2 linked regions of the Thermosynechococcus vestitus BP-1 genome follow. The protein of the gene in region 2 interacts with the protein of the main gene of each other region in a pairwise test. Links are inferred from orthologs where the notes say so. Each region holds a gene or a part of one and is shown on either strand. Other genes may lie near its edges.

Region 1 (4,360 bases), 1.7 Mb from region 2 along the record:
CCATCAATACCCCCATGAGTTGAGTGGGGGGATGCGTCAACGGGTGGCGATCGCCCTTGCCTTGTTATTGAACCCACCCCTGATCATTGCCGATGAACCGACAACGGCGCTGGATGTGACCGTCGCCGCAGAAATTCTGGAGGAACTCACGCGCCTGTGCCAACAGGAGCAGCGGGGACTGTTACTCATTTCCCATGATCTGGCATTGATGGCCAAGTATTGCGATCGCCTGGCGGTCATGCACCAAGGCAAAATTATGGAACTGGGAGCGGCTCACCAAGTGCTGCAACGGCCACAGCACCCTTATACCCAATCCTTACTTGCGGCTACCCAACTCACCTCTCCACAGCCTCCACCCTTAGACACTGCTCCGGAACTGCTGCGGGTTGAGAATCTACAGCGGCACTACCGCTTGGGGGGATGGTTACAACCGCAAACCACGATTCGGGCGGTGGATGGCGTTGACCTCACGCTGCGGCGGGGCGAAACCCTTGGCCTTGTGGGTGAGTCTGGCTGTGGCAAAAGTACACTTTCGCGCTTAATTCTGCAACTGATTCCCGCCAATGCCGGTGACGTGGTCTTTTTGGGGCGCAGTTTAACTCAATTGTCAGCGGCCCAACTGCGCCGAACCCGCCGCGATCTGCAAATGATTTTCCAAGACCCCCATGCCTGCCTAAACCCCAAAATGACCGTGGCGCAAAATTTGCTGGAGCCACTGCTCATTCATCGGCTGATGGCGAAACGGGCGGCCCAGGAACGGGTGCGTGAGATGTTGATGCAGGTGGAATTGACCCCGGCTGAAGCCTACCTGCATCGCTATCCTCATGCCCTGTCGGGGGGACAACGCCAGCGGGTGGCGATCGCCCGTGCCCTAATTACCCACCCCCAACTGGTGATCTGTGATGAACCGGTGAGTATGCTCGATGCCCATATTCAAGCCCAGGTGCTGGCGCTAATGCAGGAGTTAAAGGAACAGTTGCAACTGACCTATCTCTTTATCACCCACGATCTGGCGATCGCCCGTCGTTTTTGCGATCGCGTTGCGGTCATGTATCGTGGCAAAATTGTCGAACTCGCCCCCACGGCACAGCTCTTTGCTCATCCGCAGCATCCCTACACGCAAAAACTCCTAGCCGCTGCCTTGTCTTAACAGGTTTTTTCCCGTTTCTTAGATAGTGCCGTCACGAGTTTATGAGATACTGAGCGTGTGTCTGGACTGTATTATAGGACCGTGCCATGAGGACACCTGACTACCGTCGCCACGATATTTCCGACCGGGTTTGGGAGCGGTTGGAACCGCATCTACCTGGACGCCGAGGGAGCTGGGGGGGTGTGGCGAAAGACAACCGGCAGTTCATCAATGCGGTGTTCTGGATACTGCGCACCGGCGCCCCTTGGCGGGATTTACCCCCGGAGTACGGAGATTGGAAGAACGTGCATCGAAGGTTCTGCCGCTGGCGAGACAAAGGCGTGTGGGAAAAGGTCCTTGAGCAGTTGATCGACGAGCCCGATTACGAATGGTTGATCATCGATGCTACTCATGTCAAAGTCCACCCTCATGCCACAGGGGCCAAAGGCGGCAACCAAGACATGGGCCGTACAAAAGGGGGCTCAATACCAAGATACATCTGGCCGTGGATGCGCATGGTATGCCGCTGCGAATGGTTATCACAGCAGGTACCACTGCGGATTGTCGCCAAGCTGCAACCTTGATCGAAGGAATCGATGCAAAGTACCTGTTGGCGGACAAAGGCTACGACAGTGATGCCCTCATCGCCCAAGCCAAAGAGCATGGGATGCAGCCTGTCATCCCTTCGCGCAGACATCGCAGACAGCGACGTGAATGCGACAAGCAGTTGTATCGGCTTCGTCATCTGGTTGAGAATGCTTTTTTGCATCTCAAGCGTTGGCGAGGTATTGCCACGCGATACGCCAAAAATACGGCTTCTTTCCTTGCTGCTGTGCACATCCGTTGTATCGCCATTTGGGCATCAATCTCGTGACGACAGTATCTAGGCTCCACCTAACCTAATTTCCGCCACGTTTCCCTAACCTATGAACTGGTACCTAGAGTAAAGAGATTTTCGGCTACCCATGGGCGAGTATTTTGGTGATCTGCTATCCCGTGCCTTGAGCCGCCGCGCTGTTTTGAAAACAGCCCTCTTTTTGGCGCTGCGGGTTTGACCTGTGAACACGCTGGCCCTATGGTGACCAAGTCGTGGTGCCTCGGCCTGCGGTCATTGCCGTGTGGTGTCAAGATGGCCGTGAAGTGTCAGCCTAGGGTTTATTGATTCCTTCGGGACGCAAGGGGACCACGGGAACAGCACGGCGGCGGGTGCTTCTGGAGGTTCTGGAGCGAGCTTTTGTCGCACCAGGGAAGGCAATCACCTCTGCCTGCTGCCCTTCGCGGGCACAGCGAATCAACAGGCCAGCGATCGCCATACTGGCCATCATTGAGCTACCCCCATAGCTAAAGAAGGGAAAGGGTAATCCCGTTGTTGGCAACAGACCAATGGCTACACTGATATTAATCAGGGCTTGGAGGAGCATCATCACCGTTGCCCCCAAAGCAGTGAGCTGGATTAGGGCATCCCGCGCCCGATTCACCACTCGCATTCCCAGCCAACCGTAGGCCATCAACAGTGCCAACAGCAGTAGACAGCCCACTAACCCTGTTTCTTCCGCATAAACCGCAAAAATAAAGTCAGTGTGCTGAATCGGTAAGTAGGAGAGCTTTTGCTGGGAAAAGCCATACCCGGCACCCAAAACGCCCCCTGAGGCAACCGCCAATAGACTCTGGACTAGCTGATAGCCATCCCCCATCGCATCGGCCCAGGGGTTCAGAAAGGACATGACCCGCCGCCGTTGGTAATCATTCATGCTGATGCTGAGAACCGCTAAGCCCAAGCCACTCATGGCCGTTAACAGCAGGGGGGCCAAAGGTAAACCTGCACCGAGGGCAATGAGCCACAAGGTAATGCCACAGAGGGCGGTGGTACTGAGGTTCGGTTGAATTAAAATCCCCAGGAGCGTCAGGGCAAAGGCCGTTAACCAAAAACAGCGGGCCTTTAGGTGCAGCCGCCGCCAAGAGCTAAACACCCAAGCGGCTTGCAGGACTAAAAAAGGCTTCATCATCTCCGAGGGCTGGAGTTGAAAGGAGCCAATACTAATCCAGCGGGTGGCGCCCATGACCGTTGTCCCAACCCCCGGTAGTCGCGTTGCCCAGATGAGTAGCAAAAACAAAAAGAAGCCCGGAATCGCCATCTGGAGCGATCGCTGCAAAGGTAGCCGCAGAAACAGTTGAAACCCTGCCCAGCCAAGGGCAAGCCACAGCAGCTGGCGGCTAAAGTAGTACAGTCCATCCCCTGTTTCAGCCAGGCCCACAGGAAAACTAGCGGAAAAGAGAACGACCAAACCAAGGCCAATCCACACAAGGGTCAACCAGTGGAGCAATCGCGCCTCCAGGGTCCACTGCCGCCGGCCGCCAACTGCTTCGCTGCCCCGCAGGCGATCGCCAAAGGGGAGAAAACGCCACCAACTCACGCTGAGATGCCCCTCACTGCCACCTGCCACTATAGGTATCTCATATTCTAGAAAAGGGCTGTATCTAATCTGGCACAATAATGATGCATCTTTGAGAGCCACTGCCCGTGATTGTGCCTAAAATTTCTGAACGCTTTGAGCACTGTCGTGCTCGCCAGCGCTGTGCCCTCATTCCCTTTTTGACCGCCGGAGACCCAGATTTAGAAACGACAGTTGCTGCCCTCAAGATCCTAGATGACCACGGCGCAGATTTGATTGAACTGGGGATGCCCTATTCAGATCCCTTGGCCGATGGTCCAGTGATTCAGGCAGCTGCCACCCGCGCTCTGCAACGGGGAACCCGCCTTGAAGCCGTCTTAGAAATGACAACGGACTTGCACCAGCAACTGACGGCGCCGCTCATTCTTTTTAGCTACTACAATCCCATCTACCATCGGGGGGTCTCTTCATTTCTCAAAGCGGTTGCCCAAGCCGGGATCAAGGGGTTAGTGATTCCTGATTTGCCCCTTGAGGAAGCAGAACCGGTTCTCGCGGAGACGGCCAATTTGGGCTTGGAATTGACACTGCTGATTGCGCCCACCACCTCGCCCGAACGGATGCGGGCGATCGCCACCGCTTCTCAGGGATTTATTTACCTTGTCAGCACCACTGGCGTCACTGGCATGCGTCAAGAAATGGCCAGCCGCGTTCAGGAACTGTTGCACACCCTACGGCAGATCACCCCCAAGCCCATTGGTGTTGGGTTTGGCATTGCCAGTCCAGAGCATGCCCGCCAGGTGCGTGACTGGGGCGCTGATGCCGCCATTGTCGGCAGTGC
Region 2 (5,648 bases):
CGATCGCCTGAGGGTCGTCTTTTTGCCCAACTACAACGTAACGCTGGGGCAGCGGGTCTATCCAGCAGCGGATCTTTCCCAGCAAATTTCAACAGCCGGCTACGAAGCCTCAGGCACAGGGAATATGAAATTTGCCCTCAATGGGGCGCTAACGATTGGCACCCTCGATGGTGCCAACGTGGAGATTCGCGAAGCGGTGGGGGCGGAAAACTTCTTCCTCTTTGGCCATACAGTAGAGCAGTTGCAGGAATTACGGTGCAACGGCTACCGTCCGTGGGAGTTTGCCAATGGTCATCCAATGCTAAAGCGGGTCCTTGACCTCATCAGCTCTGGTTACTTTTCCCATGGGGATACGGAACTCTTTCGACCCCTGGTTGAGCACCTCTGGCAAGACGATCGCTATTGCCTCTTGGCAGACTACCAAAGCTATGTAGATTGTTACCAACGGGTGCTTCAGGTCTATCAAGATCAAGCCCAATGGGCAAAAATGTCGATTCTCAATGTGGCACGGATGGGCAAATTTTCTAGCGATCGCGCCATTCGCGAGTACTGCCAAGACATCTGGCACGTTCAACCGGTGAAAATTGTCCTACCGGCAACCGCCTACATGACCTCCCCAGGGCAGTAGCTGGACAGTCGGGAAGTTCAATTCACACAACCCAGACCCTCCCTCGCCCTGGCGGGAATTTTTGAGCTGAGAAAGAAAATGCTAAGGTTCTCGAGGCTGGTAATCTCGACACACTTGGCAGGAGCCTTGAGGGTTCACAGCACAGCGCAACAGGGGTGAAAGGGCATTCCAGCGGCAGGAGGGATCGCCAATCACCCACTGTCCATTAACGAGATGGCGATCGCTAGGGGTGTCACTGGGCTGCACATAGAGGGCAATTTTTTCCAGTTGATAGCGTCCACCACGAAACCGGTAGCGATGGCGGCGTTCTAACACTGTATAGGTTTCCCCTTCGTGATCCACATGGCAACCGGGTTGGGGTGTCCAGTCGAGATAGACATGCCCCAGCGATCGCCGGGGATGAATCAGGTGCAACTCTGTCGGTAAGTCAGATGGGGTTGCCATGGATTCCGGTTGATCGCGGCTTTGGAATCGCCGTCAACTGTGTTGGGCATCAACTAATGATCAACTTATCCTATCCTAGTAGTGCCAACATTTCCACCTCCCGTCATTTTTTATGGCAATTTTATGGCAAAACTGTCCACTGACCTCGAACGTACCTTTTTGAGTCCTGTGCCCAGTCCCAGCGATGAAGAGGTCCTAACGCAGCAACTGGTGTCCTTGGCGGATATTCTTCAGTTGGCGGGAGAGCGAACCTTTGGCTTTTTGCTGGCTGTTCTTTCATTGCCATCGGCGCTGCCCATTCCAGCCCCTGGTTACGCCACTCCCTTTGGCATTGTGCTGTTACTGTTGGGCTGGCAATTGCTTGTGGGTGCCTCAACCCCTTGGTTGCCGCCGCAACTGCTCAAGCGCACGATGCCGCGATCCCAGATTCAGAAGATTGTGCGCACAGCTTTACCTTGGCTGCGACGGATTGAATTGATCTCCCGTCCGCGCCTGCGCTCCATTTGCACTACCCGAAGCGGACGTTTGGGCTTGGGAGTGGCTGTATCACTGATGGCGATCTCGATGATTTTGCCCATTCCCGGCACCAACACCATTCCAGCGATGGGCATTTTTACGATCGGCTTTGGTCTTTTGGATGACGATGGTTTGATTAGTCTGGCAGGGGTGGTTATCTCCTTGATTGGCCTAGCAGTCACGACATCAATTTTGATTGCCCTTGCTTGGGGCGGCAATAGCCTCCTCGATCTCTTGAAGGCATGGCTGCATTCGTAACATAGGGGTAAGTTCCTTCTTAGCTCAAGGCAAATGAGAACCCTATCCCCTCCTAAGGCCCGGGGCCGATGGTTGAGTGCCGTGGCAGCGATCGCTCTATTGGGATTACATCCCCTCAGAACAGCGGCTAATACCTTGACAGAAGACTTACCACCGGCGGTGGCGGCGGCGATCGCGCTGCCGGTCAATCAACAGCAAGTTGTGGTTAGCGAGCAGCCCTCAGCAGTGGGCTTAACGGTACCCAGCCTATGGTGGGCCGTGCAGCAGTTTGGTGACGAGGTCATTCAACGCTGGCAAGCCTTTCCAGCCATCGGAGCACCAGGGGGCAGAGTTGAAGCCTTTGTCTCCCCCTCCGCTTGGGGACGGTTGTCCTATCTACGGCGTTTTGCACTGATCTATCAACTGGGAAATGCCAGTCGGAGCTTCGGCTATCAGTTGCTCCTACGGGATCGCCGACGAGTCCTTTATGGTGCCTACACCTGTCAATTCGATGCCCTAACCGTTGAATACCTGCCGGAAGTCACCGATGCCGCAGGCAACCCGATTCCTTTTTTCCCACCCAGTAGCGAACTCAATTGTCAAGTATGGGTCAATCCCAATATTCCCGTTATGTTCCCAGCTCAAGGACTTCGTTAAGATCAAAGCGCAGATATCTTGTCCTCACCCCGGACCGTTGTGCACGGTGTGATGGTGTGCACGGTGTTGCCCAGGGTTATCACTGACACCGGGTAAATGGCTCCTAGAGGCAATTCGGCAGTACCTTCAGCGGCTCAGTGGCAGTCGCAGTGAAGGGCGATTGAGGATTGAAGCAAAGCGTATCTAGGAAATTGGGGGGCGATCGCCCCCCGTCTTTAGCAGACTACGGCAGCAGGTTGATCAAGGATAGGGCAGTACCATGGAGAGTAGGGAACTCGAATCCCTGACCTTCGCGGTGCGATCGCGACGCTCTACCAACTGAGCTAACTCCCCAATTCTTTCTTTAATATACAGTAAACGAGGACACAATGGTCTTAAATTGGTCTTCCACTTTTGGCCAGCGCTCTTCAGGCGCTGACACACTGAGCGTATAGACCTTACCGCGACTCACGGCAATACTCGACAAATTGTGCCGCTGCTGCGCAGTGTTGCCATCCCCCGGTAGAGTGACCGCATACTCCAGAATGTAGTAGGTCTTATCATCAGCCTTTTGGGAGGTGGCGGCAATTAAGGCAGAACTGCGGCCACTTTCACTGGGAGCAATGATATTACGCAGCAGGCGATCGCCCACCTCCTCGGGCGACCCCAATTCCTCAAGAGACTTGGTGCTGGCAACTGTATTCACCACCACACTGACATTTTCTGTCGTCTCAATAATATCGTGAAAGACCACATCCACTGGGTCTTCAACTTGTACCTGCACCCAGCCACGCGGGTAGAGAAATTCATAGCCATCATAGCTATCGACATAGGCCTGTAACCCACTGGTGGCCGAACAGCCTCCCAGCAACACCACGAAAATAGCCAACGCTGTGGCAAAAAACCGTTGAAGCATACCGTCCCTTTGCGCTGTTCTTCCCTATTGTGACACTGAAGCTGGTGCAGCGGGGCGCCGCAATTCCTGTGGATGGGAGGGAGGAATGCCCTCAATCGTAATCAGGGACTCCGTAACCGCTCGCACAATTGGAATGGCCACCGTTGAGCCATAGGCATCATCTCCCTTGGGTTCATCCACCACCGCCAAAATCACATATTGGGGCTGTTCTAGGGGAAAGACAGCAAAAAAGCTGGTAATACGCAGATTGCTATAGGTACCGCCAATCGCCTTTTGCGCCGTGCCGGTTTTGCCCCCCAAACGATAGCCGGGAATATGGGCGGGTTTCCCTGTGCCAAAGCGCACAACTTCTCCTAGCATTTTGATCACCGCTTGACTGGTGCGCTGGGAAAAGACCCGTCGAGGGGGGGGGTGCTCAAGGCGTTTTTGCAGTTGGCCATTTTCATCGTAGAGGCCGTCAATGACATGGGGAGTGACCATCTTCCCACCGTTAGCGATCGCCGCCAATAGTTGAGCCAAATGGAGCGGCGTCAGGGAAAAGCCTTGGCCAAAGGCCGCCGTTGCCGGTTCAATCGGATAGTTAATAAATTGCTCCGGGGGTTTTAACTGGGCGGCGGTTTCAAAGGGGAGATCACTGCCCACTGTCTCTGTGAGTCCCAAGCGATGGAGATAGCGATAGTAGTGGCGGGCTGGAATGCGGCTCATCATGTGCACCATGGCCACATTGCTAGAGTAGGCGAGAACTTCGGCAATTCGAAGGGCACCGCGGCCGCCGCGTTGACTATAGTCACTATTTTGAATGGGCCAACCGCCCACAAAAATCCGCCCCTCATCGGGCAGCACCGTATCAGGAGTAATGGCATTGAGTTCGAGGGCAATGGCCGTATTGATTGGCTTAAAGGTTGATCCTGGTTCATAGAGGTCCGACACCGCCCAGTTGCGAAAAAGGGCTGGATCAGCGCGGTAGTAATGATTGGGATCGTAGGAGGGTTCTGAGACCAGGGCTCGCAGCGCCCCGGTTTTCACGTCTAGGACAATGACCGTGCCCCGTTTAGCATTGAATTTGCGTAACTGCCGTTGCAGGGCTTGGCGTGCCGTTTGTTGCAGACGACTATCAATCGTGAGGCGCACATGGTAGCCGTGACTCAAGGCCCGCGGATCCGCAGGGGCAAGGGCTGGCAGCCACTCCCCTAGGGCATTTATCGAGAGGAGTTGGCGGCTATGGGGAACCTGTAAAAATTGATTCTGGCTAAACTCAATCCCTGCCTGACCCTGGTGGTCGCGATCCACATAGCCAACAATGCCCGCCATGAGTTCCTGCTGCGGATAAATGCGCTGCCAGGCTTGGTTGAGTTCTAGGCCATCGTAGTTGAGGGCGCGAATTTTGGCGGCGGTGTCTTCATCAATGTCGTAGGCAAGGGGGACGCCTGTGGGATAGGTGCTAAATTTGGCCACCAGTTGCTCTGGGGATTGCCGGAGTAAAGGCGCTAGATCGCGGGCGATCGCTGGCCGCGCCACTTTGAACTGAATCGGATGGGCAAAGAGGGTAAACACCGGTCGATCTAGGGCGACAACCGTCTCTCGGCGATCGGTAATTGGGTAGCGTGCCAAGGCTGGCGGGGTATAGCGCCGTTGTTGTTGCTGTGCCCGTGCCGCTAGGGTTTCCCCCTGAACCACTTGCAAATAAATGAGACGGGCAACCACCCCCCCCATCACCATGAGTAAAAAGCCAAAGATCAGACCGATGCGCAGGGGAGGTAGGGATTGATTTGGGAAGCGGGCAGTTGTCATGGTACCGGTCAGTAATTGACAGTGCGCTGAGGCGGTGGCGTCACGGGGAGCCCTTCAAAATGAGTTTTGGTAGCAATCTTGCCTTCATTGGGCACAAAAAGAACGTTCTGTGGCGTTTGGGGCACGAGGCCTTGGGGCGCCCGTTGCACTTGCTGTGTCACCCGATAACGGAGGGTTTCATTGCTCACCAGTAGCTCCCGCTCCTGGCGTTTTAGGGTTTCCAAGCGGTCGTATGCTCGACTCCACTGCTGCTGAGAGAGGGCTGACCAACCGTAGAGAGGCAACACCGCTACGAGGGCAGCGGCGGCCGCTACCCCAGAAACCCATTGCATCCCGAGCAAAGTTTTTTGCCAAAGGGGTACTTGCGGCTTGGGCAGTGGCCGAATTTCCGTCAGCCTTGGCGAGGATTGGGAAATAAATCGGGATTTGAATTTAGGGGCAGCAACCATAAACTCCAGCACTCCTCGGCAATTGATTACC

The links. Proteins that work in one complex are often made in the same cells at the same time.
Region 1: the proteins of TLL_RS10505 (region 2) and TLL_RS02260 interact in binary tests that used the Escherichia coli proteins (3 or more experiments, as listed by UniProt). The link is inferred for Thermosynechococcus vestitus BP-1 from one-to-one orthologs.

What each region holds. Positions count from the first base shown.
Region 1 is NC_004113.1:438,037-442,396, reverse strand. Bases 1,393-4,360 are described here. They hold TLL_RS02260 (FtsW/RodA/SpoVE family cell cycle protein), read right to left. Parts: upstream 3,508-4,360; coding sequence 2,278-3,507; downstream 1,393-2,277. Other genes in these bases: trpA (tryptophan synthase subunit alpha), read left to right, coding at 3,657-4,360. Outside these bases: TLL_RS02270 (dipeptide ABC transporter ATP-binding protein), read left to right, coding at 1-1,150.
Region 2 is NC_004113.1:2,153,556-2,159,203, reverse strand. What follows is about bases 2,786-5,648. They hold TLL_RS10505 (peptidoglycan D,D-transpeptidase FtsI family protein), read right to left. Parts: upstream 5,169-5,648; coding sequence 3,402-5,168; downstream 2,786-3,401. Other genes in these bases: TLL_RS10500 (hypothetical protein), read right to left, coding at 5,177-5,617; psbP (photosystem II reaction center PsbP), read right to left, coding at 2,826-3,377. Also shown: TLL_RS10535 (glycogen/starch/alpha-glucan phosphorylase), read left to right, coding at 1-628; TLL_RS10530 (DUF6464 family protein), read right to left, coding at 710-1,072; TLL_RS10525 (exopolysaccharide biosynthesis protein), read left to right, coding at 1,196-1,846; TLL_RS10520 (hypothetical protein), read left to right, coding at 1,880-2,482. UniProt on the Escherichia coli protein: Essential cell division protein that catalyzes cross-linking of the peptidoglycan cell wall at the division septum. Required for localization of FtsN.